4 regions of the Yersinia aldovae 670-83 genome follow, and region 3 is predicted to be linked to each of the others. Evidence: predicted binding sites of a transcription regulator. Region 3 holds the regulator's gene; each other region holds the start of a gene.

Region 1 (3,855 bases), 1.9 Mb from region 3:
CAAGTTCACGACCGTAAACTTTGCAAGAACCTTCTACCATTTTGATGCCGCCGAAGGGGATCAGCGCACGTTTCAATGGGGCTTCAGTCTGCAAACCGACGATGGTTTCCAGAGATTGATTAATATAGCCAGCATCATGAGAGGTGATAGTTGCTACTACGTCGGTATCGAAATCAACTGGCGCATGGGTGCGGTTTTCCAGTTTGATGCCTTCCATAACCTTTGCCCACAGCTTGTTGGTCGCTTCGGTAGGGCCGGCAAGGAAGGACTCATCGCCTTCATAAGGGGTGTAGTTTTTCTGAATAAAGTCACGAACATTGACTTCGTTCTGCCAGTCACCTTTGGTAAAGCCTTCCCATGCTGTAGCCAATTTTTCATTAAGTTCGGTCATAATGCATCTACCTTTTAATGTGAATATCTTCGAAAACCAGACGTAGCGGCCACGTATTAATGTTGCTGGTCACCGCGCAGATAAATTACCCAATAAGTCAACCCTACCAATAACCCACCACCGATGATGTTGCCGATAGTGACCGGGATCAGATTATCAATAATAAAGTTACTTACGGTTAAGTGAGCAAACTGCTCAGGTGCTGCTCCTATGGATTGCCAAAACTCGGGTGTCGCGAAGTTTTTAATAACAATACCCATCGGAATCATAAACATATTTGCAATGCTGTGTTCAAAGCCGCTGGCGACAAACATCCCTACCGGTAAAATCATCGCGAACATTTTGTCCATTATGGTACGGCCGGAGTAACTCATCCATACCGCCAGGCAGACCATCAGGTTCGCCAAAATACCTAAACAGACCGCTTCAACAAAAGTATGGTGCAATTTATGGTCTGCGGTTTGCAGAACATTCAAACCCCATTGACCATTTGCGACCGTATATTGGCCGGCAAACCAGATAAGTGCGACGAAGAACAGCGCTCCACACAAGTTGCCAATATAGACATTAGCCCAGTTACATCCCAGTTGACGCCAGGTAATACGGCCACTGGCTTTCGCGACAGTAGTGAGCACCGTTGAAGTGAACAAGTCACCACCACATACCACCACTAACATTAGCCCCAGGGAGAAACAAATACCACCGACCAACTTGGCAAAACCGAAAGGTACGCCAGCAGTACCGGTAGTCGCTGTAATATAAAAAACAAACGCAATTGAAATAAACACACCAGCAGTAATCGCTAAATAAAAGGTTTTTAGCGGATGCTTGGTGGCTTTATAGACACCGGCATCTTCGGCTACTTTAGCCATTGCCGCAGGTAATAATGCATCGAAGGGGTTGTCAGCTTTCACACTAACTCTCTCTTAAGGGTTAATAAAGCACAGCGAGATACTAGCAAAGCAGTATAGCGTGAAAATTGATGTGGATCATATTGCGAGAGTTTAGTTCGAGTTAAAACACTACAGAATGTGTGCTTAATAAGGTTATCTTTTTGATTTTTATCATAAAAAAATATTTTAAGATTTACAAATTTTTTTGATTGGTCTGTTCGAAAGCCGTTGAGTACGTTAATTAAAAGCAGCATTTGTAGCTATTTTTATTTGCGGCTGTCATTAAAAATTAACTATTTATTTACCTCTATGTCTGTTTAATCTGCGGGGCAAATAATGTTTGTTTAAAGGTGCTGTTTTTTGCCTCAAGCGGCGTCAGGAAATAACGTGTTTTTATGATAAAAACAATGGTTGGCTTGAGTCGATGGTATTTATTTTTATCAGGAATAACTGCAAAAATTAATAGACGAAAAATATTGCGATAAAAAAGCGGCTAAATGCCGCTTGAGGTTAATGGCAAAGTGCTGATAGTTCAGTGAGTGAAGGGTTTACCGCACCTAGGGGCGCTCCGGCGACTTACGTCGCTACGACCCCAACGGCACGATTCCCCTTCAATTGACTTTGTCAGCTCCGATAGATAATTAACTGAAATCTATAGGGCCGAGGAGTTACTCGCTTTTTGCCCAATAACGGCGTTTGGCGGTTTGTAACTTCTCATAAGCCCCTAACAGCGCCTGATGAGCCGGTAATGCTTTCAGGTCAGCGTCGACACTGAACAGGCCATTGAAGCGCTCTTCGCCAGCAATGGCTGCCGATGCAGTATCTACTGCCTCCTGACCATACATCTTCACAAAGGCTGTGTAATATTGCGTCGGGTCACGATCTGGCTCTTGCGTCAATAGCAACAAGGTTTGCAGGCAACGGTAGTAGTTCGCCTGTTTTGCAGTGAAGACCGATGAGTTGAAATCTTGCGTCCATTCAACCCAAATCAAGGCTTGCTCGAGATCGCCGCCCGCCAGTGCCAGCATCGATTTCAGCTCGCCAACCCGCAATGTGTACCAGCCATTATCTTTACCGGAGGCAATGCCCAGCAGCTCACGAACACGCGCGAAATCATCTAACCCTTCATCATCCAAGGTCTGAATGAGTTCCAGATAGTGCTCTGGTTTAAAGCCACTGTCTGGCAGGGCCAGCAAGGTATCACGCAGATGCGCGCCCATGGTGTTGTTTGCCATTAATAAGTCTTCGGCAGGGTAGATATCTGACATACCCGGCACCAGAATTCGGCAGGCATAGACACTTAAATGCTCATAATCGGCGATATACACTTCGGCATCTTCTTGCGTGAAGATAGCCATTAAGGTGGCGAACTCTTCTTCCGTGGTGCCTTTAAAGCTCCAATCCACGAAGGGATAGTCGGCATCATCTTTAAACATATCCCAACTGATCAGGCCGCTTGAATCGATAAAGTGAGTTTCCAGATTGGTGTGTTCTGCCACTTCTTCGTCATCAAAGGTCGGTGCGGTAAACACATCCAAATCTTTGAGGCTGCGCCCTTGCAGTAGCTCAGTCACGGTACGCTCAAGGGCAACACCGAAGTCAGGGTGCGCACCGAATGAAGCGAAACACGTTCCATTTGACGGGTTAAACAGCACCACACAAATCACCGGATATTTGCCACCTAAAGAGGCATCGTAAGAGAGGATCGGGAAACCTTCCTCTTCCAGTTTGGCAATGGCTTCTACCACACCCGGATAGCGGTTTAACACCGCGGACGGGATCTCCGGCAAGCTGATAGATTCCGCGATAATGCGGTTTTTTACATTACGTTCAAACACTTCAGACAACGCTTGCACGCGGGCTTCATTGGCGGTATTCCCCGCAGACATGCCGTTTGAAACATACAGGTTGCCGATAATATTCATTGGAATATAGACGGTTTCTAAATCTGACTGTCGGGTGAATGGCAGCGAGCAAATACCGCGCTCAGCATTCCCTGATTGTAAATCCACCAGATCACTGGCAACCAGCTCGTTCTCCGGATCGTAAAATGCCAGCAAACGCTCATCCAGAATGCCTTCCGGTAGCAGATTATCTTCTGGAAGCGGGAACCATTTCTCGTTCGGATAGTGTACGAAATCGCCCTCGGCAATCGCTTTGCCCAAGTAGAAATCCGCAAAGAAATAGTTAGTTGATAAGCGCTCGAAATATTCACCCAGTGCTGAGGCCAGTGCCGCTTTCCTACTGGCACCTTTACCGTTGGTAAAGCACAGCGGGCAATCACGATCGCGGATATGTACCGACCAAACGTGAGGAACCGGGTTCAGCCAGGAGGCTTCTTCAATATTAAAACCGAGGTCACTCAGTTTTTGCTGAAAGCGGGAGATGGAATCTTCCAGCGCGGCGTCTTTGCCGGGAATAAAGGTTTGCGTCATTTTCTTCACTTTTTGGCGGTACTAAAAACGCGCAATCATACGGGGTTTTGGTTAATAGCTCCATGTATTCCGAAAGCATAGCAAATGTCACAGTTTTAGTATGGATATTCCGGATAATTCACTAGCTTATAAATAA
Region 2 (3,855 bases), 740 kb from region 3:
CGCTGGTGAATCTATCTGCTGTCGCAGCACCTGCCGGTGCAATGCCAGTTGTATTGGGCGCAGGCTGGCCGGGCGTGTTGCTGCATGAAGCGGTCGGTCATGGTTTGGAAGGTGACTTCAATCGCCGTGGCAGCTCGGTATTTAGTGGGCAAATGGGTCAATTGGTCGCTTCAGAACTCTGTACTGTGGTGGATGATGGCACCATGCAAGGCCGTCGCGGATCGCTGGCGATCGACGATGAAGGTGTACCGGGCCAATACAACGTATTGATTGAGAACGGTATTCTGAAAGGCTATATGCAGGATAAACTGAATGCGCGCCTGATGGGGGTTGCACCGACCGGTAACGGCCGCCGTGAATCCTATGCACACTTACCCATGCCTCGGATGACTAACACTTATATGTTGGCCGGTAAATCGACACCGGAAGAGATTATCGCCAGTGTGGAGTATGGCCTGTATGCACCTAATTTTGGTGGTGGTCAGGTGGATATCACTTCCGGTAAGTTTGTGTTTTCAACCTCTGAAGCGTATTTAATCGAAAAAGGCAAAATCACCCGCGCGGTAAAAGGGGCCACTTTGATTGGCTCCGGTATTGAAGCCATGCAGCAGATTTCGATGGTCGGTAACGATCTGGCGCTGGATAAAGGTGTCGGCGTTTGCGGAAAAGAGGGGCAAAGCCTGCCGGTGGGTGTTGGTCAACCAACCCTGAAGCTGGATAATCTGACAGTAGGCGGTACAGCGTAAAAGTGGTTAGCTGGGTGCTTAGTTTAGAATTAAATTAAGCACCGAATAACTATGATGTATTCAGCGATAGCCCTGATATACCTCTGCAACCCGTTTAAAATACTCGATCAAATAATCGATACAGACCTGAACCTTGAGCGGCATTTTATCTTTCTCGGTATATAGCGCATATACCGGGCGGGGATCGGAATGGTATTTTTTGAACAGTATCTCCACCTCGCCCCGCTTGATTTCTTCTATTACCCACATCAATGGCGCATAAGCAATGCCCGTACCAGCGTTGAGCCAACGGATCATGGTTTGTGAGTCGTTCGTGACAAAGCGACCTTGGGGGGATATTTGCGTGGTAATGCCTTCCGGCGCGATCAATTCAAAGTTACTGTCAGGCCGCACGCTGTATTCCAGCCAGGAGAAATTGGTCATATCGCTGGGTTTTTCTGGCGTGCCATGTTGCGCTAAATAACTTTTAGCGGCGCAGACCACCATCGGCATAGAGCCGAGACGGCGCGAAAATAACCCTGAATCCTGCAACGCGCCAACGCGGATCACCACATCTAAACCATTAGCAATTAAATCGGGCGCGGGAATGCCGGTGACTAAATTAACCGACAGACCGGGATACTCTTTGAGCATCTCTACGGTCATGGTGGCCAGCACATTTTGCGCCATCGTTGAGGAACATCCGATGCGTAAGGTGCCGGTTGGCGTATTGTTAAAAGCATATAACTGCTCATGAACTTCCTGCACTTCCTGCAACATCCGCCGACAACCCTGATAATAAATCCGGCCTGCTTCCGTTAAACCAATACGGCGAGTACTGCGGTTAAGCAGCTTAACATTCAGCTCCGTTTCCAGCTTTGATACTGTTTGGCTGATGGACGACACACTCATCTCCAACTGCCGGGCTGTGGCAGTAAAAGACCCACACTCAACCACTTTGGCGAATACTGACATCCGTTTTAATCTTTCCATTATTCACCTTGAGTTGATTTTTTGCTCTGTATCAATTGTTAACGTGTGATTGATTGTTAACTCTGGCTTAAAAGTGATTTAGATCACGCATTGTAGATAAGTTTATAATAAGCAGGCTAATATACAGCGGTCGGGAGAATCGTTTTAGGTTTGAAAACCGCGCAGTCGAAGTGTTATCTCACCGGGTTCACGTTGCAGTCGCACTGATCAATCAAGTTTAACCTATAAGTCAGCCATTTGGCTGATGCTTTGGTAGTGGTTTCTGGTGATTGGATGAGTTCACTCGTGCGTTTTATTATTTATTCAAGCTGGTTCACTGGCACTTATATATAGAAAGGATCTACAGAATGACGTTGCTTCCGGTGATGGTGATATTTGGTCTCTCGTTTCCGCCAATATTTTTTGAGCTGCTCCTTTCGCTGGCGCTGTTCTTTGTTTTGCACCGTGTGCTGCAACCCACTGGCATTTATGAATTTGTTTGGCATCCAGCTCTCTTTAATTCCGCGCTGTTTTGTTGCCTTTTCTACTTAATATCCTGTTTTTTTTCCTGAGGTCGCCGTGAGTACTTTTTCATTAAAAATAATCCGTATCGGCATCACCTTATTGGTGGTTTTACTGGCGGTTATCGCTATTTTCAAAGTCTGGGCTTTTTATACCGAATCACCGTGGACTCGTGATGCTAAATTTACTGCCGATGTGGTCGCTATCGCGCCAGATGTCAGTGGGCTTATCACCGAGGTGCCAGTAAAAGATAACCAACTGGTGCAAAAAGGCCAGATCTTATTCGTTATTGACCAACCCCGTTACCAGCAGGCATTGGCAGAATCTGAAGCGGATGTGGCTTACTACCAGACGCTGGCTGCGGAAAAACAACGTGAGTCCGGCAGACGGCAGCGCCTGGGAATTCAGGCCATGTCACAAGAAGAGATTGATCAATCCAACAACGTATTGCAAACCGTAAGACATCAGTTGGCTAAAGCCATCGCAGTTCGTGATTTGGCCAAACTTGATTTAGAGCGAACTACCGTGCGGGCACCTGCGCAAGGTTGGATTACAAACCTGAATGTCCATGCCGGAGAGTTTATTAACCGTGGTGCCACCGCCGTTGCATTGGTTAAAAAAGATACTTTTTATATTTTAGCTTATTTGGAAGAGACTAAATTAGAAGGAGTTAAACCGGGATATCGGGCGGAAATCACCCCATTGGGCAGCAACCGTATCTTGCACGGTACTGTCGACAGCATCTCGGCGGGGATCACCAACAGTAGCAGCAGTATTGATACCAAAGGATTGGCGACGATTGATAACAATCTGGAATGGGTTCGCTTGGCGCAACGCGTGCCGGTGAAGATCCACCTCGATAGTGGAGATCAGCAGCATTCGTATCCGGCGGGCACGACTGCGACAGTCGTTATCACTAGAGCGAATGACCGCACTCCAAACCAAATTTCGCCGATCGTCAAACTGATGCATCGTCTACGCGAGTTTGGCTAAGATGACCAGCCCGACCTTTATCCGCCTGCGCTTTGCGTTCAAACTCAGTTTTGCCATTGTGGCCGCACTGTTTCTGGGTTTTCACCTGCAATTGGAAACGCCACGTTGGTCGGTGCTGACCGCGGCGATTGTCGCCGCAGGCCCTGCTTTTGTCGCCGGTGGTGAGCCATTCTCCGGTGCTATTCGTCACCGTGGTTGGTTACGTATTATCGGGACATTCATTGGCTGCATCGGTGGCTTGGTTATTATAGTTCTGACTATCAGAGCGCCGGTATTAACCCTGATGCTTTGCTGCCTGTGGGCCGGGGTTTGTACCTGGATCTCTTCACTGGTACGGGTTGAGAACTCTTACGCATTCGGTCTGGCGGGTTACACCGCGCTGATTATCATTGTGACCACCAGCGGAACACCGCTTTTAACACCGCAGTTTGCGGTTGAGCGCTGTAGCGAGATTGTGCTGGGGATTGTCTGTGCGGTGATGGCGGATCTGCTGTTTTCTCCGCGATCGATCAAACAGGATATTGATCGGTTGGTCGATAAAGTGCTGGTCGATCAATATACGTTATTGCAGTTATGTATCCGTCCGGCAGAAAAAAATGATATCGATCGTGCCTGGAATGATCTAGTCAAAAATACTTCTGCA
Region 3 (3,855 bases):
CCGCTGTATGGCCGCTATGAAGAGATGGTGGATCGCGAGTCGGCTTACGAGAAATTATCCGCAGGTGGCTCTTCCACCTTGGGCGATGCGGCTCCGGGCGGCGCGACAGCACCGCAGCAGCCTGAAACTCAGGGCGGCGGTTTAATGGATGGGCTGAATGATTTACTGTTTGGCTCCACTGGCCCACGGGGTGGCAAGCGGGATGGTATTGTCCAGACTGCGGCCAAAAGCATGGCGCGGGATTTGGGGCGGCAAATTTTGCGCGGCGTACTGGGTTCGATTACTGGTGGGCGCAAGCGTTAACTTGATTCTTGGATATGAAATGCTGTTATTGATCGACAATTACGATTCATTTACCTACAACCTGTACCAGTATTTTTGTGAACTGGGTGCCGAAGTGGTGGTTAAGCGAAATGATGAACTGCAACTGGCTGATATTGAAAGATTAGCGCCATCCCATCTGGTTATCTCCCCCGGCCCTTGCACGCCGAATGAGGCTGGGATTTCTTTAGCGGCCATCCGCCATTTTGCGGATAAATTACCCATTCTTGGTGTTTGCCTCGGCCATCAGGCGCTGGGGCAGGCATTTGGCGCGCGCGTAGTGCGGGCCAGGCAGGTGATGCACGGTAAAACCAGCGCTATTTGTCATCGTGGGCAGGGGGTGTTCCGTGGTCTTAATCTGCCGCTAACGGTTACCCGCTATCACTCTCTGGTGATTGCCGCTGACTCACTGCCCGACTGCTTTGAGCTGACGGCATGGACGGAACAAGACGGTGTGATGGATGAAATCATGGGGGTTCGCCATCGCACCTTGCCGTTGGAGGGAGTGCAGTTCCATCCCGAAAGTATTCTTAGCGAGCAAGGCCATCAATTATTAGATAATTTCCTTAAAAATTAAAATGTTAGGTTGATTTCACTAATAAAATGATCTTTTTGTTTGCTTGATTATGACTTTTTATGCATATTTTGTGATTATATTTTCATGCGCCAGCAATTGGCAGCTTAATGGTTTATCACGGTGGATAGCGCAATGACAGATAAATTAGCAGTAACTCGCAGTACATTCGATCAAGTTATTTTGCCTGTTTATGCGCCGGCGCAGTTCATTCCGGTCAAGGGAAAGGGCAGCCGAGTGTGGGACCAGCAAGGTGCTGAATATATTGATTTTGCTGGCGGAATTGCGGTTACTGCGCTGGGGCATTGTCATCCGGCGCTGGTTGCCGCACTGCATCAACAAGGTGAAATGTTATGGCATACCAGCAACGTATTCACCAACGAACCGGCCCTGCGTTTGGCGCAAAAATTGATTGCTGCCACCTTTGCGGATCGGGTGTTTTTCGCTAACTCTGGCGGTGAAGCAAATGAGGCAGCGTTTAAGTTAGCTCGCCATTACGCCATTGAGCGCTACAGCCCGTATAAAACCAAAATTATTGCTTTCCACAATGCGTTTCATGGCCGCACCCTGTTTACCGTATCGGTTGGCGGCCAGCCGAAATATTCCGATGGTTTTGGCCCAAAACCTGCCGATATCGTCCATGTGCCGTTTAATGATTTGGCGGCGGTGAAAGCCGTTATGGACGATCATACCTGCGCGGTGGTACTTGAGCCAATTCAGGGCGAAGGCGGCATTACCTCGGCGAATCCTGAATTCCTGCAAGGTGTGCGCGATTTGTGCGATCAATATAAGGCGCTATTGGTCTTTGACGAAGTGCAAAGCGGCATGGGGCGTAGCGGTAAGCTGTTTACTTATATGCACTATGGTGTGACCCCTGACATTCTGACCACCGCGAAAGCCTTAGGCGGCGGCTTCCCTATCAGTGCGATGCTGACCACCGCAGAGATTGCCTCAGTAATGGCTGTCGGCACTCACGGCACAACCTACGGCGGCAATCCTCTGGCTTGTGCCGTTGCTGAGGCAGCGCTGGATGTGATTAATACCCCTGAGGTACTTAATGGTATAGAACAGCGCCACGGTCTGTTTGTGCAGGCTCTGCATGATATCAACAGCAAGTATCAGCTCTTCAGTGACATCCGTGGCATGGGGTTGTTAATTGGCGCAGAGCTAACAGCGCAATACCGTGGTCGGGCGCGGGAGTTTTTAAACGCCGCTGCGGCCAATGGTTTGATGATCCTCAATGCCGGGCCGGATGTGCTGCGGTTCGCGCCATCGTTGGTTATTGACGTGGAAGATATTAAGCAAGGAATGGTGCGGTTGGAAAAAGCGATTGCTGGCTTGATAAAAGGCTAGACAACATAATTGAGAAGCTTTTTGCCGCTTGCCGAGGAAAAGCCTAACGCTGCCGTTGGACAGGGAACCCATGTTTGGCGGAGTGCATAATTAACATCAGGTTTATAAATAATTTCAGAATGATAAATAAGCTGTTGCCAATTCATGCTGGCCTCAGGAATTTATGATTCACAACATGACAGAAAAAACCGGTGCCGATAGTCTCCGCACCGGTTTTATGGGAATTAACGAGTGCCGTAAACGACGATCGTTTTACCGTGCGCGGAGATCAGGTTTTGATCTTCGAGCATTTTTAGTATCCGCCCCACAGTTTCGCGGGAGCAGCCAACTATTTGACCAATTTCCTGGCGGGTAATTTTAATCTGCATCCCATCTGGGTGGGTCATGGCATCAGGTTGTTTTGCCAGATTAAGCAGTGTTTGTGCAATGCGCCCCGTTACATCAAGGAAAGCGAGGTTACCCACTTTCTCAGACGTTATCTGTAAGCGATTCGCCATTTGTGAAGACAGGCGCATCAAGATATCTGGATTAACCTGAATCAATTGACGGAATTTTTTGTAAGAAATTTCAGCCACTTCACAGGCGGTTTTTGCTCTAACCCAGGCACTACGTTCTTGGCCTTCTTCAAATAATCCAAGCTCGCCGATGAAATCTCCCTGATTCAGATAGGAGAGAATCATCTCTTTACCTTCTTCATCTTTGATAAGCACCGCAACGGAGCCTTTCACGATGTAGTAAAGCGTTTCGGCCTTTTCACCTTGGTGAATTAGCGTACTTTTCGATGGATATTTGTGGATATGGCAATGAGACAGGAACCATTCGAGAGTCGGGTCTGTTTGTGGCTTGCCGAGAACCATTCGCTGTTATCCTCTGTTGTTATCGCTGCCTAACTTAACAGGGCTCAGAGTTCCCTGTACGGCGTGCTTATAAAATACACGTTCTTTATATCCGACAACTTAGAATCTATCGGGTATAGCATATTAATTTGCTCAACTGCCGAAAGGTATAGCCAAGATACGTACCGGATAGAAACCCTTCACTGAGTATTGGAAGCTACCCTATTTAATGCTAGAAGCATCACTTTCGATCCTGTTTGTAGCACAGGATGAGGCCAGTGTCTTGTGTTGTATCGCTTCAGCATGATGAACATCGGGTTACATTGCCAGTTTATAAATGAAAGGGTAGTCTGAAGCGGAAAATTTAACCGGGAGTATGCGTTATGCAGGCACGAGTAAAGTGGGTTGAGGGGCTGACATTTTTAGGTGAATCCGCATCTGGTCATCAGGTTTTGATGGATGGGAATGCGGGAGACAAAGCACCCAGTCCGATGGAAATGTTGTTGATGTCAGCCGGTGGCTGTAGTGCAATTGATGTCGTTTCTATCTTACAGAAAGGGCGTAACGATGTGCGCGATTGTGAGGTCAAATTAACCTCGGAGCGTCGGGAAGAAGCACCACGGTTGTTTACGCACATCAACTTGCATTTTATCGTCAGCGGTAAAGGCCTGACGGATAATATCGTTAAGCGTGCGGTTGAGCTTTCGGCTGAGAAGTATTGCTCGGTTTCTTTAATGCTGGGGAAGGCCGCAACCATTACCCACAGTTTTG
Region 4 (3,855 bases), 230 kb from region 3:
TTCCTGCAACTCGAATTATTTAGAGTATATTTAGTATTACTGGGTTATTTTTACCGCTTGGTTACTTTTTACCGCCCAATAAATCCAGCACTTCTTGCACACTAGTGGTTTTGCTTAAGCGCTCAATGACTGACTCATCATCCAGTGCGTTGGTCAGGCTGGTAATGACGTGAATGTGCTCATTATTACGGGCAGCAATACCAATCACCAAGCGAGCCACTTCGTCTTCTTCATCGCCAAAGCGCACACCTTCAGGGTATTGGCAGAACACCACACCCGTCTTCAGCACACGATCTTTAGCTTCAATGGTGCCATGTGGCACGGCGATAGATTCACCCAGATAAGTGGAAGTCAGTTTCTCACGTTCCAGCATCGCTTCAACATATTCAGGCTCAACATAGCCGCCTTTGACCAACTGCTCACCGGCAAAGCGGATAGCCTGCTCTTTGGTAGCCGCATGTTGATTGAGGAAGATGTTCTCCGCCCCCAGTTTGAACAGATTGGCTTCCGATGGCTCAAAGCTATCATCCAGTGTTTCAATCACTTTCTGAGTGGTTGCCAACGAGTTGGCCGCTTCCACCAAACGTACTGTCAGGTTGGTATAAAGTTGGCTGTCGAGGAAGTTGCTCAACGAAATATGCTGAGCCTGTGGTGCATGGCGCATGGCGCGCTCAGTTAAATCACGGTGGGTAATGACCAAGTCTACGTCTTCTGGCAAGTTGTTGATGGCGCAGTTAGTCACAGAGATATGCTTCAGGCCCGCATCTTGTACTTTTTTACGCAGCACACCGGCCCCCATCGCACTGGAACCCATGCCAGCATCACAAGCCACGATGATTTTACGTACTGTGCTCAAGTCACCGGCAGCAGCGGCAGCATTGGCGGCTTGTGCACCTTTAGATTGCGCTTTCATATCTTGCATACGACGAGTGGCATCTTCCAGAGTGTCCTCCTCGTCATCTTTAACTTTAGAGGTCTTCAGAAGTATGGCTGATACGACGAATGACACCGCAAACGCAGCAGCAACCGCAGCAATGTTGGCAAAATAAGCACCTTTAGGTGTCATCGCCAGTACCGCCAGAATAGAGCCTGGAGACGCTGGTGATACCAGACCGCCGTTCAGCACAGTCAGCGTGAACACACCAGTCATACCGCCCAGAATCACCGCCAGCAATAAGCGCGGGTTCATCAGCACGTATGGGAAATAGATTTCGTGGATACCACCGAAGAAATGGATGATAGCCGCGCCGCCAGCAGATTGCTTCGCGTTACCTCTGCCGAAAAACATATAAGCCATCAACACACCCATACCTGGGCCTGGGTTCGCTTCAATCAGGAAGAAAATAGATTTACCGGTTTCAGTCGCCTGCTGGATACCCAGTGGTGAGAAGATACCGTGGTTAATCGCGTTATTCAGGAACAGGATTTTGGCCGGTTCGACGAAGATAGACGTTAATGGCAGCAGGTTGAGCTGCACCATGATATGCACGCCTTTCGCCAACACTTGGGATAACACTTCTACCAAGGGGCCAATTGCCATAAAGGCCAGAATAGCCAACAGCATACCGATGATACCGGCTGAGAAGTTGTTAACCAGCATCTCAAAGCCGCTTTTGATTTTACCTTCAACCCAGCGGTCAAAGTGTTTGATTGCCCAGCCACCCAGTGGGCCAACAATCATCGCACCGAGGAACATCGGCATATCGGCACCAACGATAACCCCCATCGTGGTGATAGCACCGACCACACCACCGCGATCACCCCCCACCAAACGGCCACCGGTATAACCGATCAGCAGTGGTAGCAGGTAGGTGATCATCGGGCCAACCAGTTTGGCTAGCGTCTCATTCGGCAACCAACCCGTTGGAATAAACAGCGCGGTAATAATACCCCAAGCAATAAATGCGCCGATATTGGGCATAACCATGTTACTGAGGAATCGGCCAAAATTTTGAATTCTGACCTTTGCGTCTGGTGAAAACATAAAACACCCCTATTGATACGCGCTAACAATAAGAGCGCGATATAATTGTTTTGTTGAAGCAGTTTTGCAAAACCCACCGATGTTACCGAATACGATTCAGTTACCGAGTGCAAATATGCTGTATGCAAAACAAACTCTAGCACGCTCTTTTAATCACGCGTAGCTCATGGCGTTTATGTGACTCACGTCACACTAAGCACCTGGGTATAGGGGTTCATTTGTTGATAGAGATCACACTACTTAGCTGTAAGAAAGGCACGGAGGATAATTTTTAAGCTGCAAACACTCATTACAGTGATTTGAGTCACACTTAATCGGCATCTCTTTGTTTTTAAAATGTGATGTTAATCACAAGTTATTTTTGTTCGCGGAAGCAGGATGAGACATTCACCCTGCTAATAACCTCTCAGACTCAACTCTTGGTAGAAATGTGTAATAAAATAACGGGGGGAAGGGGCACACTATTGGAGCGGGTTTTGGTTGATATGAGTTCATCATTGCTCACGATCGGATCTTGTTTCGGTTGATAAACGCTCAGAGGCCATTTTAGCTCAGTCGCCTCAACCGAGTTAAGGCCCATAAGCGTGGGCCTTAACAATCCGCGCTTACGCACGTATCGCTTGCCTGCTGCGCAGGTTCCCTGGGACGGCTTTATTCGCATCCCTGCTCATGACGCCTAAATCCGCCGTCCATGGCGGATTTCCCTGGCTTCATTCTTCACTCGGCAGCTCAAATGTGCTTTTAAACATCAAAACCTAAAACCATGGTTTTGACTTTGAGCGCAATCAGGAATATTGCCGACAAGGAGTGAAGGTAGAGTGAGCGGGCATGGACGCCCGCGAAAAGCGCGCTTGGGCAGGGATACCCATCGCGCTGGCTCGTCAGCCCGAAAGACGCTGACGGTTTACCCGCAGGGCAATATTTCGCGCAAGCGCGGGATTGCACAAGGGGCCACGCTTATGGCCCCTTTGCCGGTTGGTTCATCGCAGATTAAGTAAGCTCAGTTGCTTTAACAACCGAACTTATTCACTTATCAAATACCAGCCGAACCGATCACCAAATCAAATCAACCTAAATCAACCAAAACCATCACTGTATGACACTCGCAACACTCTTCTGTGCTGCCATCATCGCCGGGTACTTAGCGACCAAATTAGCCATCATCGTGTTGTACAGCGCAGCTTGCTGTGCCGTTTGGAATTGAATGCCGCCATTGTTAAAGGTGACCTGCGTACCCTGCTGTTGCAGGAAATCACCCACTTGCGCCAGATCCTGCACAAAGGCAGAAATCACCGGTACGGCGGGGATCAACACATTGGCAGGTTGAGTCACAATATTATCAAAGGCTTTATTAAATACGACTTTCAAATCATCAGGTTGCTTCAACGCAGCGACGGCGCTATCGGCCTGAGCTTTGACAGTACGAATCTGCTGCACCAACAGGTTCAAAGCACCTGCTGACTGCTGTAGAGCATCACGTTTAGCGAGATAATCCTGCGCTACACGAATCTCGTTAATTTGCGCCATAGCCGGCGTTAGGCTGGCATCAACAGATTTGGTCAGTTGTTGCGAAAAACTCACTAAAATTGCGTAATCGCTGACATAAGGGCCGAATTTCTGCTTTTGATCTTCACTCAGTGTTGGCAGTTTCATCCCGCTGCGCATCACAGTGTTTTGTAGATAATCAATAAAAGCCTTACGTTGCTCCGGCTCTTTATCCCCACAGGCGGTCAATTGGAATACCACCAGTAACGCCAATAATGGCGCGAACCAACGTGAATATCGGGTCGTATTCAGTGCAAAAGTCATGTGAAACTACTCCTGTAGTAAGTACTTATTTTCACAACATTCTATTCTTATCACTCAATTCC

Evidence for each region. Region 3 encodes CRP, which controls carbon source genes, mostly activating them, when cyclic AMP is high. Its sites were predicted from a motif close to ATGTGANNNNNNTCACAT; they were not measured.
Region 1: a site for CRP is predicted at 1,369-1,386, ahead of focA (formate transporter FocA). Genes of this name have one in related genera too.
Region 2: a site for CRP is predicted at 1,790-1,807, ahead of aaeR (HTH-type transcriptional activator AaeR). Genes of this name have one in related genera too.
Region 4: a site for CRP is predicted at 2,160-2,177, ahead of AT01_RS12530 (PTS mannitol transporter subunit IICBA). Genes of this name have one in related genera too.

The regions. Positions count from the first base shown of each region.
Region 1 covers NZ_CP009781.1:1,029,267-1,033,121, reverse strand. The annotation lists gene pflB (formate C-acetyltransferase) at 1-391, opposite strand, end outside; gene focA (formate transporter FocA) at 448-1,305, opposite strand; gene ycaO (30S ribosomal protein S12 methylthiotransferase accessory factor YcaO) at 1,953-3,719, opposite strand.
Region 2 covers NZ_CP009781.1:2,233,192-2,237,046, reverse strand. The annotation lists gene tldD (metalloprotease TldD) at 1-746, shown strand, start outside; gene aaeR (HTH-type transcriptional activator AaeR) at 807-1,718, opposite strand; gene aaeX (p-hydroxybenzoic acid efflux pump operon protein AaeX) at 2,066-2,269, shown strand; gene aaeA (p-hydroxybenzoic acid efflux pump subunit AaeA) at 2,277-3,212, shown strand; gene aaeB (p-hydroxybenzoic acid efflux pump subunit AaeB) at 3,214-3,855, shown strand, end outside.
Region 3 covers NZ_CP009781.1:2,977,961-2,981,815, forward strand. The annotation lists gene AT01_RS13385 (helicase HerA-like domain-containing protein) at 1-303, shown strand, start outside; gene AT01_RS13390 (aminodeoxychorismate synthase component II) at 323-898, shown strand; gene argD (bifunctional acetylornithine/succinyldiaminopimelate transaminase) at 1,031-2,248, shown strand; partial or broken gene AT01_RS22600 (hypothetical protein) at 2,290-2,394, opposite strand; gene crp (cAMP-activated global transcriptional regulator CRP) at 2,473-3,105, opposite strand; gene AT01_RS13405 (OsmC family protein) at 3,468-3,855, shown strand, end outside.
Region 4 covers NZ_CP009781.1:2,750,497-2,754,351, reverse strand. The annotation lists gene AT01_RS12530 (PTS mannitol transporter subunit IICBA) at 62-1,984, opposite strand; gene AT01_RS12525 (hypothetical protein) at 2,803-2,982, shown strand; gene AT01_RS12520 (DUF3053 domain-containing protein) at 3,074-3,793, opposite strand.